One region of the Bradyrhizobium daqingense genome, then DNA from elsewhere that is predicted to be linked to it. Evidence: riboswitches for the same ligand, from Rfam matches in the RefSeq annotation. Region 1 holds a riboswitch; each other region holds the start of a gene.
The links. A riboswitch is a leader RNA that binds a small molecule or an ion and turns the genes downstream of it on or off. The one in region 1 is predicted to bind cobalamin.

Region 1 (5,354 bases):
TGCGCGGTGACGATAGGGATTTTCGTCGCCCTCATCCTCCCGGCTCGCGAGTGCCTCGGCGGCGGCTTCGAACAATTGCGCCAGGCCGGAGAAGACGTCGCGGAACAGACCGGACACCCGTAGCGTGACGTCGATGCGGGGACGCCCGAGCTCGGCCGGCGCGATGATGTCGTAGCCGGTGACGCGGCCGGAGGCGTGATCCCAGCGCGGCGCAAGGCCGGCCAAATGCAGCGCCATCGCGAACTCCTCCCCCGCGGTGCGCATCGTCGCCGAGCCCCAGAGATCGACGACGAGGCCCTTCGGCCAGTCGCCGTGATCCTGCAAATGACGGCGCAGCAGCTCTTCGGCAAGCTTGATGCCCTGCGCGTGCGCCGACGGCGTCGGCACCGCGCGCGGATCGACGGCGAAGAGATTGCGCCCCGTCGGCAGCACGTCCTGGCGCCCGCGATAGGGCGAGCCCGACGGCCCCGGCGCAACGCGCTGCCCTGCGAGCGCGGCACGCAACGCATCGCGCTCTGCCTCGCCGCAGGCGCCGCGACCGAACACATGCAGGCCAGCGCCGAACTGGCTTTCCTTGAGGTCGCAGACGAAGCGGTCGATCCGCGGAATCGCTTCGGCCGGCGCTGCCGATGCATCGAGGCCGAGATCATCTTCGAGGCCTGCGGCGCGCGCCTCGTCACGGATCGCCGCGATCAGCCGCTGGCGGCGCGCGGGATCGAGACCATCGGCCGTCGAATATTCGTCGAGCAGGCGTTCGAGCCGGCGCAGGCCTTCCGGCACGACGGACGCTGCAAGCGGCGGCGGCAGGTGACCGATGCTGACGGCACCGATGCGCCGCTTGGCCTGCGCGGCCTCGCCGGGATCGTTGACGATGAAGGGATAGATGATTGGGAGATCGCCGATCAGGGCCTCCGGCCAGCAGCCCGACGACAGCGCCACGGATTTTCCGGGGAGCCATTCCAGCGTGCCATGCGCGCCCATGTGCACCAAGGCATCGCGGCCCTGCTCCCGAAGCCAGAGATAGAACGCCACATAGCCATGGCGCGGCGTGCGGTTGAGATCGTGATAGTCGCCATCACGCGTCGTCGCGTCACCGCGCTCGGGCTGGACCGCGAGGATCGACTTGCCGCACGCGATAGCTGCGAAGTGGAACGCACCGTCGCGGCAGCTCGGATCATGCTCCGGCGCGCCCCAGGCTTGCGCGAGATCGTCCTGCAGGGATTTCGGCATGCGCGAGAGCGCCTCGCGATAATTCGCAACGCTCCAGGTGAGCTGCTGCTTTAGCAGCATCTCGCCGAGCGCGTGGACTGGCACAAGATCGAAGCCGACCTCCGCGAGATCGGATACCAGGGCCTCGACGGATGCCAGCGCATCGAGACCCACCGCATGCGCGATCTGATGCGGGCGCCCCGGATAGTTCGACAGCACGATCGCCAGCCGCTTCTCACGCGCGGGCTTCCCAGCAAGACGCCGCCAGGCGGCAACGCGCGCGGCAACTGCGTTCACACGTTCTTCGTCGGGCCGATGGGCCAGATGCGAGAATTGCAGATCGGGGTCGCGCTCCGCAGCGGATTTGAAGCTCACGACGCCCGCGAACAGACGGCCGTCGACTTCGGGCAGCACGACATGCATCGCGAGATCGCCGGGCGAGAGGCCGCGCAGCGAGTCCGCCCAGTCCTCCCGCCGCGCCGTCGAGAGCGCGACCTGGAACACCGGACAGGACGCGCCATCGAATGGCGTTGTGCCGTCATCACCCAGGGCCGAGAACGCGGTCGCATTGACGATCGCCGCCGCAGGATTTTGCGCCAGATGTGCGCGCAGCCAATCGGCAACGCCCGGGGCTTTCAGCGAGGTGACGAACACGCCATAGGCGTCAAAGCCCTTCGCACGCAGCGCGGCGATCAAGGCGTCGACCGGGCCGGTGTCGGCAGCGGTGAGATAGGAGCGATAGAAGGTCACCAGCGCCCGGGGCTTGCCCTCGCCGCTCCCCGGCGCAGCAATGACGCCGCGCGCGGGATCATAGAATCCCATCTCCGGCACGGTCATCTCGCCGACGACCGGCCCTGCATAGAGGCCTGAGGCCAGCGCGAGCTGCGCGATCGCCGCTTGTGCCGCAACCGGGCCACCGGTGTCGCAGAGCACCTTGAGCCGGCGCAGCGTCGAGACCGGCAAGGTGGAGTAAGCATCGAGCCGCGTGTCGTCGCGGCCGTCCGCCGGCAGCACGGCGAGCACGATGCCCCGATCCTTCGCCAGTTGCTGGAGCGCTGCTAGTCCATACGGCCAGTAGGACTCACCGCCGATCAGCCGCACCAGAATGCCGCGCGCCTGCGACAGCGTGCGCTCGATATATGTGTCGACCGACAGCGGATGACGCAGCTCCGCCAGATTGGCGAGCCGCAGCGACGGCAGGCTGCTGCGGCCACGCCGCCAGCCGGCCGCGAACGCGGCAAGGTCGGAATCCGAATACGAGAGCACCACGAGATCGGCCGGGTCCTGGCCGATGTCTCGTGGCGTCGCGGTCTCCTCCAGACCGCGGCTCTCGCGGAAGACGACGTGCATCAGATACCAGATCCCAAGAGACCAAGTCCCGCCTTGATCGCGGCCTCGTCGATATCGCCGTGCTCGCCGATCACGACGAGCTTCGACTGCCTGACACCTGCGCCCCAGGGCTTGTCGAACTGATGGCGCACGCGCTCGCCGACCGCCTGCAGCAACAGGCGCATCGGCTTGCCTGCGACCGCGATATAGCCCTTCGTGCGCAGCACATTCTGCTCGCGCGCCAGCTTCTGGACGGATGCCACGAGCGCATCGATGTCGGCCACTTCGGGCAGGTCGATCACGACGGACGCAAAGTCGTCGTGCTCGTGCTCCTCCTCGCCGTCATGATGCGATGGACGCGCGGCGAGATCGTTCTCCGCGGCAGCGCCCAGCCCGAGGATGACGCGCGCATCGATTGCACCGTCGGTGACGGGCAGCATCGGCACGGAGCGCGGCATCTCGGCGATGATCGCGGCCTTGGCGGCTTCGATCCCTGCGCTGCCGGCAAGATCGGCCTTGGTCAGCAGCACGATGTCGGCGCAGGCGATCTGGTCCTCGAACACTTCCGACAGCGGCGTCTCGTGATCGAGATTCTCGTCCGCGGCGCGCTGTGCTTCCACCGCAGCCGGATCCGGCGCGAAACGGCCGGCAGCGACGGCTTCGGCATCGGCCAGCGCGATCACGCCGTCGACCGTGATGCGCGAACGGATCTCCGGCCAGTCGAACGCCTTCAGCAGCGGTTTTGGCAGCGCCAGGCCCGAGGTCTCGATCAGGATGTGATCGGGCCGCACCGGGCGCGCCAGGAGCTGCTCCATGGTCGGAATGAAATCGTCGGCGACGGTGCAGCAGATGCAACCATTGGCGAGCTCGACGATGTTCTCCTCCGGACAGTTCGCGTCCGCACAGGACTTCAGAATCTCGCCGTCGACGCCCTCGCTGCCGAACTCGTTGACGAGCACCGCGAGCTTCTTGCCGCCGGGATTGGCGAGCAGATGCTGGATCAGCGTCGTCTTGCCGGAGCCGAGGAAACCCGTGACGACCGTCACCGGGACTTTTGTGAGCGAGTTCATTCGGCGGCCTCCGGCACGGCGGGAATCGGGGGAATGCGGGCAAGCGATTGCTTGCGGAAGATTTCGGGGCGGCTGCGCCAGGGCACGAGCCCGTCGGGCGCGGCCGCATAGGCCGCAGCGCCCGCGACCACGTCACGCGCATTCACGTCCGACAGGCGGCCATAGACATAGGACCAGCGGCCGGGCGCGCTGAGCGCGACCGAACAGCCCTGGCTGCAGGCCGACAGGCACTCGACCGGAACCACATTGACGCCGTCGGGCACGCCGGCGTCGAGGATCGCGCCATGCAGGCGCTTGCCGGGCGTGGTCTCGCCCTCGCCGAGCGTCTCGCCGGCGCGGCAGGTAATGCAGACGTGAAGTGTAACCGTCATCGCCTCTTCCAGAATAAACAGCGGGAAGCGAAGAGGCGCACGGACCGCATTCGAAAGGCCCGTTTCCCCGTCGCGGAACACCCCGTCCGCCGGTCCAAAATCGTCCGCGCTGGCAGGTCTCCCGGCTTGCGGAGCAGGGTTTTGCCCTTCGATCCCCGCCTTCCCGATTCCCTCTCGGGAGTCAGTGGCTTCGGGCATCTCTCCGGTCACGGTCGCGGGGGCGGCTGCATTTTGGACCCAAATCTTGTCGATTCGGGCCCTATCGCATTCCCTCTTCGCCTGTCATAGGACAGGAACCAACGCCGGCCCACCATTTGCCGCCGGCCGCCACTTGTCAAGCCGAAGGACCGGGACCGATGACGCCTGAACCGGAGACCCAAACGGGCGAGGAAACCGACGCCCGCCACGCCCAAAAAATGGCGAAGAAGAAGGCCGCCCGCGACAAGATCATGGCGACCAAGAGCGGCGAGAAAGGCCTCATCATCGTCCACACCGGCGCCGGCAAGGGCAAGTCCTCCTCGGCCTTCGGCATGATCGTCCGCTGCGTCGCCCATGGCTTTCCCTGCGCGGTGGTGCAGTTCATCAAGGGCGCATGGGATACCGGCGAGCGTCGGCTGCTCACCGGCCATTTCGGCGACCTCTGCCAGTTCCATGCGATGGGCGAAGGCTTCACCTGGGAGACACAGGACCGCGCTCGCGACATCGCCGCCGCGCGCGCCGGCTGGGAGAAGGCCAAGGAGCTGATCCGCGATGCAAACCTGCGCATGGTCGTGCTCGACGAGATCAACATCGCGCTGCGCTACGACTACCTCGACATCGCCGAGGTGGTCGAATTCCTGACGACGCAGAAGCCTGAGATGACGCATGTCGTCCTCACCGGGCGCAACGCCAAGGACGAGCTGATCGAGATCGCCGATCTCGTCACCGAGATGACGCTGGTCAAGCATCCGTTCCGCTCCGGCATCAAGGCGCAGGCCGGCGTCGAGTTCTGAAGGTACGATGGCGCGCGCATTGATGATCCAGGGGGCCGGCTCGGACGTGGGCAAATCGCTCATCGTCGCGGGCCTGGCGCGCGCCTTCACGCGGCGCGGCCTGCGCGTGCTGCCGTTCAAACCGCAGAACATGTCGAACAACGCGGCCGTCACCGTCGATGGCGGCGAGATCGGCCGCGCCCAGGCGCTGCAGGCCCTCGCCGCCGGCGTCGAGCCGCACACCGACATGAATCCGGTGCTGCTCAAGCCGGAGACGGATGTCGGCGCGCAGGTGATCGTGCATGGCAAGCGCATCGCGACGGCGCGGGCGCGCGACTATGCGGCGATGAAGCCGTCATTGATGGGCGCGGTGCTGGAGAGTTTCGAGCGCTTGAAGACGCGCG
Region 2 (5,354 bases), 3.9 Mb from region 1:
ATTGCGCGAACATGGCTTCGAACAGCCGTGCCTCATCCTCCGCGCGCCGGACATCTCCCGCCGATCCAGCAAGTTGCTGGAGCAATTGCTGCCGTTCGGCCTGAAGCTGTTGGCGCATCTGCTCCTTCCGACCGTCGACTTGCGCGATTTCGAGCAATCTCTCGTCGAGATTCCCGACGAAGAAGCCTTCGACTTCGTGGTTGGTCTCGTTCACCCTGACCCTAGCCGTAAGCAGGCTGCGCGCAAGCTTCTCCCCGCGGAGTACCATGACCTCTCGAATTCCGCGCTGTTCGACGCCATCGTCGCAATGGCGTTCTGCCTTGCAGATCGCGACGCGCGGTTCAGGGTCAGCGTGAAGTACCTCGCAGGGCTAACACCGGACATGCTCAGCACGACAGGCAGGGCGATCATAGGCGGACAAGCCGGCTTCGATACACTGTGCGAACGGTTGAGACATGTAAACGGCACCCGAGCCGGCCATCACGGCCGCATCAAAGAGCTGGGACATTTGGCTGGGCTTTCGACGTCGGAGTCGCCCCTCGATCCTCAGATCAGGTCGATCTTGCTAGAGAAGATCGAAACGAACATCGCAAATGCCGTCGAGGCGGAGTCTCTTGAAACTCGCTGCCCGTGTGGTCGAGACCACGAGCCGCATTCGCCTTGCGTTCGCCGCGGCATGTCCCGAAGCCGACCTGATCCGCGGCTTGCCCGGCGCGCTGCTGCCGCTCAGTCCTTGACCGGCGGGGCGTCCGCCCCCCGTTCGCCCAACTTATCCCTCAAGCGCGTTGCAAAGTACGGGTCGTCAGGCGGTGAAAAGCCGAAGGCAATCCTGTGCGCCTCGTCAGAGCAGATGTGCGGCCACATCAATCGGACTAGAAAAACGCACTCTCACGAATAGGACGGGCTAAACTGTCACATGTTGTGTCACTCAGCACTCGATTCACGCCCCTTGCTTGACTCGGTTATGAGGGGCCTTCAGTCTGGTTATCGGTAGCGCCGAAAGGCGTATCAAGGGAATACGGTGCGTCCTCACGGACAAGGCCGAAGCTGCCCCCGCAACTGTAAGCGGCGAGCCGACGACAGTTGGGCCATTGGGTTCGTTCGTTCGAACCTGGGAAGGTGGTCGGAGGCGTCAACCCGCGAGCCAGGAAACCTTGCTGCCGGTCGTGGTCATGGACTGACGCAGGGGCGGGGTGCTCCAAGACGTTGCAAAGCCGATCGAGATCTGCCGCATTCGGGGCGAACGGCTGCCGCTCACGGCGAATGTGCGTGACGGCTTTTTGTTTCGCCCGTGGTCATCACCGTTTTCATTTCAAACGTAGTAGCCGTGCCGGCGCGAGTTTCGGCGTCAACTTCAATCCTGCTCAAACAGCGCTGGCTGTCCGGGTCAGCATTGACGCTAGGAATCGTGCTGGCCTCGATCGCCGCAGCGGGATCGGCGTCCGCACAGCCTCCGCAACTGCTCAATCCGTGATTGTCTCCTCGGCCAATCCGTGGGGCAACACCGTCACCGCGGCAGCAGCAGCGGCGCGAGCGCGTACGCCTCTGGTACGTGGCCGCGACCCGGGCGCGCGACCTGCTGATCCTGCCTAGGCACTCCGCCGACCTGTCGGACAAGTGCTGGGCAAAGCTCGTCGATTTGGGCCTGGCTGGTCTCCCGGCGATCAACCCGAACGACGTCGGCACCGCGAAGGAAAGGAACGTCACGCCGCTAGAGAACGGGCAGACCCGCGAGACCTTCGCCGCCGAGGCGACCGCTATCTTCGATGTGCGCAAGACCGTGATCTGGCGTCGCCCGAGCCGGAGCGAACTTGATCAGGTGGACGAGCCAGAAGCGAAGATCGAAAGCGGGGAAATTCCGGAAACCGGCGCTGCGGAGCCTGCTGCCGTTCTCAGAAGTTCGACGCGTGGCACCATCCTTCACAAGCTAATCGAGGAGGTGCTGACCGGAGAAGCCTGCGACGCCAGGGCGGACTTGAAACGCGGGCTGCGGAACTGATCCGGCAGATGGGGCACGAACCGGCGGAGGATCCGAAGATGGGCATCAGCGCCGTCGAACTGACCGCCACGGTGCTGCGGACGCTCGCTCTTCCGGACGTCGTGACGCCGCGACCGCGTCTCGCCCCCGAGCTCCCGTTGTTCGGAAGCCAGACTCACGAAGGCGGCAAGGTCCTGCTCTCCGGACAGGTTGACGCGATCGCGTTCGACGAGGCCGGCGCCATCGACGCGGTCGTCGATTGGAAGAGCGACGTGGCTCCGGATGCGCCGAGCATCGGCCACTACAGACAGCAGATCGCCGACTATCGGAAGCAGACGAACCTAAGCGGGACAGGTCGTCGATGTGACTTGAGCCCCCGCGGCTGCTGCTCAGGATCCAAGCGCCGTCTCTGCCGGCCTGGTCTACCTTGCCGAGCTGCGGTTGCTCACGCTTGGCTGAGATCGAATCTGAAAGTTCTCCGCAGTTTCACGGATTTCGAAATTGATCGGTCCAGGTCGCCCGTCCGGAGTTCGGGCCCACAGGTATGCGGAGCCTTCATCCAGCACGATCGACTCGACCGAGAAGCCTGCACGCTTAACCAATCCGGCGAGATCGTCCGGCGGGATGAGGCCGTAGAAGGAATGGCCCCTAAGCGAGTCCATGAGGAAGCCGTTGCCGTATGGTTGACAATTCGGGAGATTCTGCATCCTTGTAAAATCAGAATTGCGATAGAGCGTCACAAACAAGCAAGTGCCGTTTGGCTTTAGCTTAGCTCTCATCAGTTGAACGATGCCAAGTCTCACGCTTGCCGATGGGATCACAGAAAGAACGTTTATGCAGAAGCCGCGGTCGTATCTCCGGTCATGGGAGGCAAACTGACCCACGGTGAGGGCGTGGACGTGATTTGATTTGCCGACGTAATCGCGGATGGTGGTCGAACGACCGCGGATCATTTGACCCCTTGAAAGCTGCACTTCCGAATCCACCAACGCAAGTTCGCCGGTGGTTTTGGCTATTGCCCGTTCGTAACGCAGTTTGCCGCAGCCAAAGTCGAAGCTGGAATGAATTGGCTCGAGACGCGAGATCAGCTTCTTAAGATAGGCCCAACTCTGTGTTTCCGGCTTGGCTGCGTTTTCGCTCCGGACGATGATATCCTTCCCGATCTTGTACCACATCAGATGGCCGCCTCTGTGAATGCTTGGCGGTTGCCTGCACTTGCCTCGGCATTCCCGGCTATCTGTTGGATCTGGGGATCCGCCCTTCGTTCCAGCAATCCATACCGAAGATGCATAAATAGAAGCGCGGCCATCGAGGCGGTCCAAAAAATGATCAGAAACCAAGCTGCCCTGGCGAAGGCGGATAAGACCGCGAAGCCTGTGAGTATGAAGAGCCACTCCAAGGCAACCCAATATGTGCCAAGCCTCCAATGCGCTTTCGATGTCGTGCTTGTCGACGAGCGGATGTTCGCTTCGGCTGGACGCGTATTTGTAGAACGTCGCTCTCACGAGGGGATGGCGGTCGCGTTTGAGATTTGCCACCTGACGGGCCGACATCTGCGCACCCGACATGACAGCCAGAGGGAGAAGGATGTTAGCGCGGTCGAACCTCGCCCTGATCTTAAATATGTCCGAAATCCGATCATGGAATCGGGTGACCCTGCTGAAGATGAGCACCAGCAAAGCAAGCGCGAAGCCGCCCACGTTCACCTCAGGAGCTTTAATAGCCGTGGCGAATTCCTTGACGCCGGGCAGATGCTCAACTCGCAAGAAAAGACCGTTAATCCAAGGATCGTACCTCACCAGGAACGAGCAGGCTAAGGTCAGCCAGAAATCCGCCAAAGCGTTCTTCTAGAGCATCTCAGAATAGTTCTTCGGCCCGAAGAAGGGCATCAGAACGCGAAGGATCGAATCCATGCCGCCCCCGAGGTTGTTAAGACCGGTCCATAAACGGCTTGATTGAGTCAGAAAAGTAGCCGACGGTCAACGGATAAGGTGATGGCCGAAGGGAGGAAACACCCTCCCTCGGACGCTTCCCGAGTCGAGTAGCGATCCCATATTCAAGGCAAAAAGCGCGCATCTGATTTATGAGGCACGTCCGTTGCGAAATCATCCTATCGCGAACACGATGCAGCGCTTGCAGGTCAATGTGTTCGGGCGACCGTATTTCGACGAAGCGCATTGTTGGTCGCGTCACTGCTTCCGCGATCGCTGCGGCATCGATGATGTCACTTTTGTTGGACTTTACATAAGGCTTGACGAATTGAGCCGGAATAATGCGGACGGTATGCCCCATCGCGGCGATCTTGCGTGCCAACCATTGCGAGCTGGCCTTCCAATTGTAGATCGTCGCTTCGGAGACCCCGTGCTTGCGAGCTAGGTCGGCCGTCTTCGCCCCGGCCTCATGCGCCTTCGACACTGCGATAATCTGCTCTTCCGTGAACCTTGCTCGCTTCATCTGTCCGTCCTTCTTCGGGGCGGACTCTGAATCCTTCTGGAGGAAATGCTCAGTGGCAGGTCACGCCAACGAAAAGAAGCGTTGGTTGCGCAGCCGCGCCAAAATCCATCGCTGCGCGACTTGCACCGCAACTTCGACCTTTGCCTTATCTTTTGGGCGCCGCGGCCGGGCTGCGAGATGGCCGTGCCGTAATGGCTTGCCATCTCGGCATAGGTTCGGTTGAGGCCGGGATCGTGGCGGTCGGGATGTGAGCGGCAAGCCAAGGCCGTCAGTCAGCGTGGCTCATTGGCATAGCGCAGCTCACCTTACCGCCCGCGCGGACTTCACTTCGAAGTCACGGACCAGTTGTTGAAATTGAAGTTCTTTCCCCCCGGGGACGAGGTAATCTCGACGCCGTATTGGACGCTACCGACGTTTATGTCGCCAAAGTACCCCTTCGACTTGATCCACTGCAGGATACTCTTGATGTCCACTGTCCCGCTGTTGGTCTTCGAAGTGCGCAGCAATGAGATGACCTTGTGACCATCGGAGCCTTCGCCTTCAAACACGTTCCAAGTCGCCCCGCCTACATTGACATTGCTGTAGACCGGAATCGCCGCACCGGAAGGGGCATAATGATATGAAATGGGCTTAACGTTGCCGCTCCCGTCCGAGTTTCCGGTGTAGTTTGTCCAGAGCATTATCTCATGTCGGTCTGAGCTGTCCCAGATATCGTAGGCGACATCCCAGGCGCCGCCAGTGGGAACTTCCTGATTGAAGCTCGAGCTCAGAGTGTTGATTGAGCTGAGCGGTTTCCCGATATTGAAAGCCACGTGCGGATAGCTCTTGATGCCAGGAGTATTGGGCTGGTTCGACCACACGCTCCACCGGTTGGCTGCACTCACCGAAATCGTCTGAGGCCCAGGGTGCGGGCCCCATACGT
Region 3 (5,354 bases), 3.5 Mb from region 1:
GAGAGCCGAACGTTGGTTTTGTCGATCTCGATCGTATTGCCGTCGAGGATGCGCGGAGCACCGCTGAACGTCGCGGCGCAGACCGGAGATGTGACGAGAGCGAGCAATGCGAACATAATTCCGCGGTTCTTCATCCCGACAACAACCTTTCGCTCCTGATCCACGTTTCACGCACGACACGGTGCCGATACATTCGACTGCTTGACAGCGTTACGTCCGTTATTCCGCCGGCATTTCCGACGCGCTTTATGAGGGCTTCGCCGGAACGCGAACCTACGGCCTGACGCTGCGTAAGGATCAAGTGATTTCTTTGGGGCGTGCGGCGCTATTCTTCGAGCATCAGCGGCTCTCTCACTAGGACCGCGCTTTACTCTCTCCACCTGAGGGGAGATCCTCGCGGGCGGCGCCGAACTGGCGATGCTGAACAAACCCGAACCCCGGAACGTTGTCTTTGCAAAAAAAAGTGGCCGACGATGAAGCGCTGGCTCGCGCTGGAGTCAGGCGTGGAGCATCAACCTTGGTCTGGTTGGCGACGGTTTCCATCGGCAAAATGGCCGCTGCCAACGGTTCTGCAATGAAATTTCGCACTTCACACGAAAAGATGTGAAAAAGATCGGTCTGGCTTTCTCTGGCCGATTTAGAAGAAGACGCAATGGAGTTCAGGGTAGACGCCCGCGCATAACTTAACCTTCTTACGCCCGGCAAGATTGATCGTTGATGTCGACCTGGGCAGGTGGAGCAGAGTTAAACAGGCGTTTTCCATGCTTCGAAATCTGGATCGATGACATGCAGACGAATGGGTGCCAGCTAAGCTAGGGTCGAGCCAGTCTGGTCCTCGACGTTTTCTTGCGTACGGCCCCTGAGCTTCCCGGCCTGCGCGCTCGGAAATGCGCAAGCGCTCAGCGGTATGCCGGGTCGCTACCGGTGAACGTCTCCCGGTAACTTCCTCGCCGGTTTCGTCTCACACCCAGTTCCTGGTGCCTTCGACGTTGCTATACTCACGCACAGTGGTGTCCTCACACCGGCTGGAGTGAAGGCGGGAAAACCACATCTCGCAAGCTCGTGCGCGCCGCTGACACTAGGCGGAACAAACGCAATCGCGCGGCCGACCTTCTTGCGACGGGCCGGACTGCTGCGAGAAAGGCACCCGGACCGTTGCGGAAGCTAAAACAAAGCAAGTGCCGAGCGCGTATGTCTTGCAGTCGGTCCGAGGCACTGGGCCATGGAGGAACTGCGGCGCGATGTTGCTCTGCGGCAGTTTACTCGGGCCTTCGCTCTCCTAAGTCTTCCTCTTCATTTGGCTCGGTGCGTTGGAACCAGGAGCCAGGGGCAAATTTCGCGATGCGCTTGGCAAAGGAGGATTGTGGCTCCCAATCCTGTCCTTCTCTCTTTTCGAAAGTGATGACCCCGTTGTGTGCAAAATAACGTGGTCCTTGGATACTACAATTCACCAAGAGCAGAACGCGCCACACGTCACCCGTCTCGGCCGGTTTGCCATTCCGCTTCGGTAAGTAGTCCACTCCAACTGGTTCAATGATAGTACAGCGGCCCTGCCGCAGAAGATCGCCGAGCCGGCCTTGCGGGGTGGCCACGAAGTTGAAGTTGGCCGGATCATGCAGAAAGCGAAGATTTGCGTCCCTTTCGCCATCTGCGACTTCACTGGCGATCAGGGAGAGCGCCAGGGCGCGCCAGCCCAATTCCATCGGCTTCGCATAAGTCGACGCAAGTTCAAACGTGCCGTCGAGGGCGATCTTCCAGGTGATAACGTACTGTTCGTCCGATTTGTTGTCCCGGTGTCTGGTCCACGAAACGAAAATAAAGTCGTTTTGGCCAAGTTCAATAACGCCCCACATTTGAGGCACGAACTGTGCCACCTTCGAGACATTGGAGATAATTTGTTCTATCGTCTCACCATCTTGCGCTCGCCAAGTTGACTTCAATCGTTCGACAAGGGGGCTGTCGCTGGCCCGAATATTATTGCTCATGGCAGCCGGCCAGGCGAGGCAGATTAAAAATCCGACCAAGCAAAGCCATAGCGCGGGTCTTCCAGACATTCTCTTCATAACCCTCGGCCTATCGCGTTTCATCCAAACATCTTGTAAAGCAGGCAACCTCGAACCTGCTATGAGCCATCGCAAGAAGTTTACGGGATGCGACGTGGCACCCGCTGGCTGTCCCGCGCGATCAGGCGCTCCCTGTATGTCATGCGCAGCTAACTTCCCCGACAGCGACTGCGTCAGTTGGCTGAGCTGGACCTGCCCAGCAGGAGGAGACTGGGCATGCCGAGGGTCTGCATTCTTCGTGCCAGGCAATAGGCGGAAATTTTCACAGAGTTTGTGTCGCTCTTGTCGACTTTCTGACCTTTGCACGTTTTCGGTGTTCCTATTCAGTGTATCCGCCGCAGCTTGTGCATCCTTGTCCCGCACCGGATATTTAGCAGAAGAGTTGAACGCCTCGATGCCGGATGCCTGATGGACGGAAGTGCGTTTGCCGCTATTGAGCTGTGTGGTTCGCTATCGTGCCGCCGGCGTTCGAGCTGCATGATTGCCAGCGGCACCAAGCCGGCTTGATCCCGGCTTTGAAGTCTGGGTGGCACGCAAATCAACCCCTCGCCTCGTATGTTGCTAAATTCCGCCACGTGCCTTGGCCTATTCGCTGCAGATCCTTTAGTTGAGAGAATAGCTGGCTAGCCGAGGTGCTGGGCGAAACTCTGGAAATCGCAAGGCCGCATCGAAAGCATTCTGATAGAAACGTCGGTACTCCCGCCGGAAGGCTGCTTCTGTCCCTTTCATCGATCTAGCGTGCGGCTCCGCCTCAAGGCAGCTCCGGATGCTATTCCGGTATCTGAGAAGGATATGTCTGATTATGACATCTCTGATTAGAGAATGTTTCTGGATGGTGGTAAGTCACAGAGATGCACGGTCATTCGGCTAGCAGATGTCGCAGATTAGCTTGCACATAATCTGAGAGGTTGACGGAAGAGTTCTCGTGCCGATAATCCAAGTCGTCGAGGTTCTCCGGTTCCCATTGATCCGGAGCTAAGAGGGAAGCCGGTGCAAATGCCGGCGCTGCCCCCGCAACTGTAAGTGGCGAGCCGCTGTCCAACGATGTCACTGAAGCCTGCACGGCTTCGGGAAGGCCGGACAGCAGCGATGACCAGCAAGCCAGGAGACCGGCCCCGACAATATATTGGTCCACGGGCGGGGTGTCTCGGTGGTACGCCAAGCAGCCGTCGCACGCGCGACTTCTCCTGCCTGCGTCCGCCATGGCCTTTGTCCCCAACAGGGGTTAACGCGATGTCTCCTCTCTCTCTTCCAGTTGCTACGCTCGGAACGCCACGCATCGGCCCAAGGCGTGAGCTCAAGCTCGCTCTAGAAAGCTACTGGTCTGGAAAGATTAGTGAACAGCAGTTGTACGAAGACGCATCCGGCCTACGCGCAGCGAACTGGGCTCGTCAAAAATCGCTCGGCGTCACGATCATTCCGTCAAACGACTTCTCGCTGTATGATCAGGTGCTTGATACAAGTGTCATGGTTGGCGCCATCCCGGAGATCTACGCCTCGAGCGGAGAATCCGTTTCGCTCCAGACGTACTTCGCCATGGCCCGCGGATCGCAATGCGGCGATCAGGATGCGAGTTGCGACCAGAGTACGCGGGGATCTGGCGTGCCCGCGCAGGAAATGACCAAGTGGTTCGATACCAACTACCACTACATGGTTCCCGAGTTTTACCGGGGACAGGCGTTCAGACTGTGCTCTCGCAAACCCGTCGAAGAGTATGAGGAAGCCAGGGCTCTTGGCTTTCAGACCCGCCCTGTCCTGATCGGGCCGGTCACATTTTTAAAGCTCGGCAAGAGTACCGATAGCGCGTTCCAGCCCCTCTCTCTCCTCGATGATCTGATACCTGTCTATATCGACCTTCTGCATGAATTAGCCAAACGAGGGGCAAGTTGGGTTCAGTTTGATGAGCCCTGCCTGGTCCTTGATCTGGATGAGGCGGCGCGACAATCGTTGCTGCACGCCTATAACCGGTTCGCAAAGGAGGGACCCGCTATCAAGATCATGCTTGCGAGCTATTTCGGCGCCCTAGGCGACAATCTGGATACTGCCTTGAGCCTGCCAATTTCCGGTCTGCACGTCGATTTGGTTCGAGCGCCAGAACTATTGGATCAGATCATTGCTGACGGCCGAAGTGATCTCGTCATGTCGCTCGGTGTCATCGACGGCCGCAATGTGTGGCGGTCGAACTTGCCGTCGCTCCGTCAGCGGCTGAAGCCCTCGATTGCGAAGCTTGGCAGGCACCGTGTACAGCTCGCTCCGTCCTGCTCGCTGCTTCACGTGCCGGTCGATGTTGAACTCGAGACCGGGCTCGCGTCCGACGTCAAGAGCTGGCTTGCTTTCTCGGTTCAGAAGATGCGTGAGCTTGCGATCCTGGCGCGGGTACTCGCAGGCGACCAGAATGTTGGGCTAGCTCTTGCCGAGTCGGAATGCGCCGCGACTGCCCGCCGGACCTCGCCGAAGATCCATAATGCCAACGTCGCTGTCCGAATGAGGGCGATCGATCAGACGATGCGCCAGCGCGCCACCCCGTTTGCCCGTCGTTCCGAGATCCAAAGGGAACGCTTTGGACTGCCGGCTTTTCCTACCACGACGATAGGATCGTTTCCGCAGACCGCAGCGGTGCGAAATGCTCGCGCGGCGCATGCGCGAGGTGCGATGAGCGAGGAGCAATACGACAGGTTCCTCAAAGAGGAGATAGCCCGCGCCGTACGTTGGCAGGAGGACATCGGTCTTGACGTCCTCGTGCATGGCGAATTCGAGCGTAATGACATGGTGCAGTACTTCAGCGAGCAACTCGCCGGCTTCGCATTTACAAGGAACGGATGGGTTCAGTCCTATGGTTCGCGCTGCGTTAGGCCCCCGATCCTGTTTGGCGATGTAGTGCGGCCGAAGCCGATCACCGTGGAATGGTGGCGCTACGCGCAATCACTAACTGGTAAGCCGATGAAGGCGATGTTGACCGGACCGGTGACGATCCTGAACTGGTCGTTTGTTCGCGATGATATTCCTAGAAGCGAGGTCTGCCGTCAGCTTGCGCTCGCGATGCGCGATGAAGTCCGCGATCTCGAGAATGCCGGTGCAGCCATAATACAGATCGACGAAGCTGCACTCCGCGAAGGATTGCCATTGCGCCGGTCGGACTGGAAGGCATATCTCGATTGGGCCGGAGATTGCTTCCGCCTCTGCTCATCGGGCGTTACCGATCAAACGCAAATCCATACACATATGTGCTACTCAGAGTTTAACGACATCATCGGTGCGATCGCTGCAATGGATGCGGATGTCATTTCAATC

Region 2: linked by a shared signal. The riboswitch ahead of LPJ38_RS37545 (hypothetical protein) and the one ahead of LPJ38_RS19120 (DUF1636 family protein) in region 1 are both predicted to bind cobalamin.
Region 3: linked by a shared signal. The riboswitch ahead of metE (5-methyltetrahydropteroyltriglutamate--homocysteine S-methyltransferase) and the one ahead of LPJ38_RS19120 (DUF1636 family protein) in region 1 are both predicted to bind cobalamin.

Annotation. Positions count from the first base shown of each region.
Region 1 is NZ_CP088014.1:4,038,872-4,044,225, reverse strand. Features, by position in the region: gene cobN (cobaltochelatase subunit CobN) at 1-2,559, opposite strand, end outside; gene cobW (cobalamin biosynthesis protein CobW) at 2,559-3,608, opposite strand; gene LPJ38_RS19120 (DUF1636 family protein) at 3,605-3,979, opposite strand; cobalamin riboswitch at 4,074-4,295, opposite strand; gene cobO (cob(I)yrinic acid a,c-diamide adenosyltransferase) at 4,336-4,971, shown strand; gene LPJ38_RS19110 (cobyric acid synthase) at 4,979-5,354, shown strand, end outside.
Region 2 is NZ_CP088014.1:7,926,592-7,931,945, forward strand. Features, by position in the region: gene LPJ38_RS37535 (hypothetical protein) at 1-214, opposite strand, end outside; gene LPJ38_RS37540 (transposase) at 615-737, shown strand; cobalamin riboswitch at 975-1,176, shown strand; gene LPJ38_RS37545 (hypothetical protein) at 1,553-1,999, shown strand; gene LPJ38_RS37550 (class I SAM-dependent methyltransferase) at 2,401-3,816, opposite strand; partial or broken gene LPJ38_RS37555 (IS110 family transposase) at 4,010-4,300, opposite strand; partial or broken gene LPJ38_RS37560 (hypothetical protein) at 4,361-4,432, opposite strand; partial or broken gene LPJ38_RS37565 (IS21 family transposase) at 4,496-4,674, opposite strand; gene LPJ38_RS37570 (glycoside hydrolase family 12 protein) at 4,756-5,354, opposite strand, start outside.
Region 3 is NZ_CP088014.1:7,502,913-7,508,266, reverse strand. Features, by position in the region: gene LPJ38_RS35750 (thermonuclease family protein) at 1-134, opposite strand, end outside; gene LPJ38_RS35745 (hypothetical protein) at 355-705, opposite strand; gene LPJ38_RS35740 (nodulate formation efficiency C protein) at 1,260-1,985, opposite strand; cobalamin riboswitch at 2,994-3,195, shown strand; gene metE (5-methyltetrahydropteroyltriglutamate--homocysteine S-methyltransferase) at 3,297-5,354, shown strand, end outside.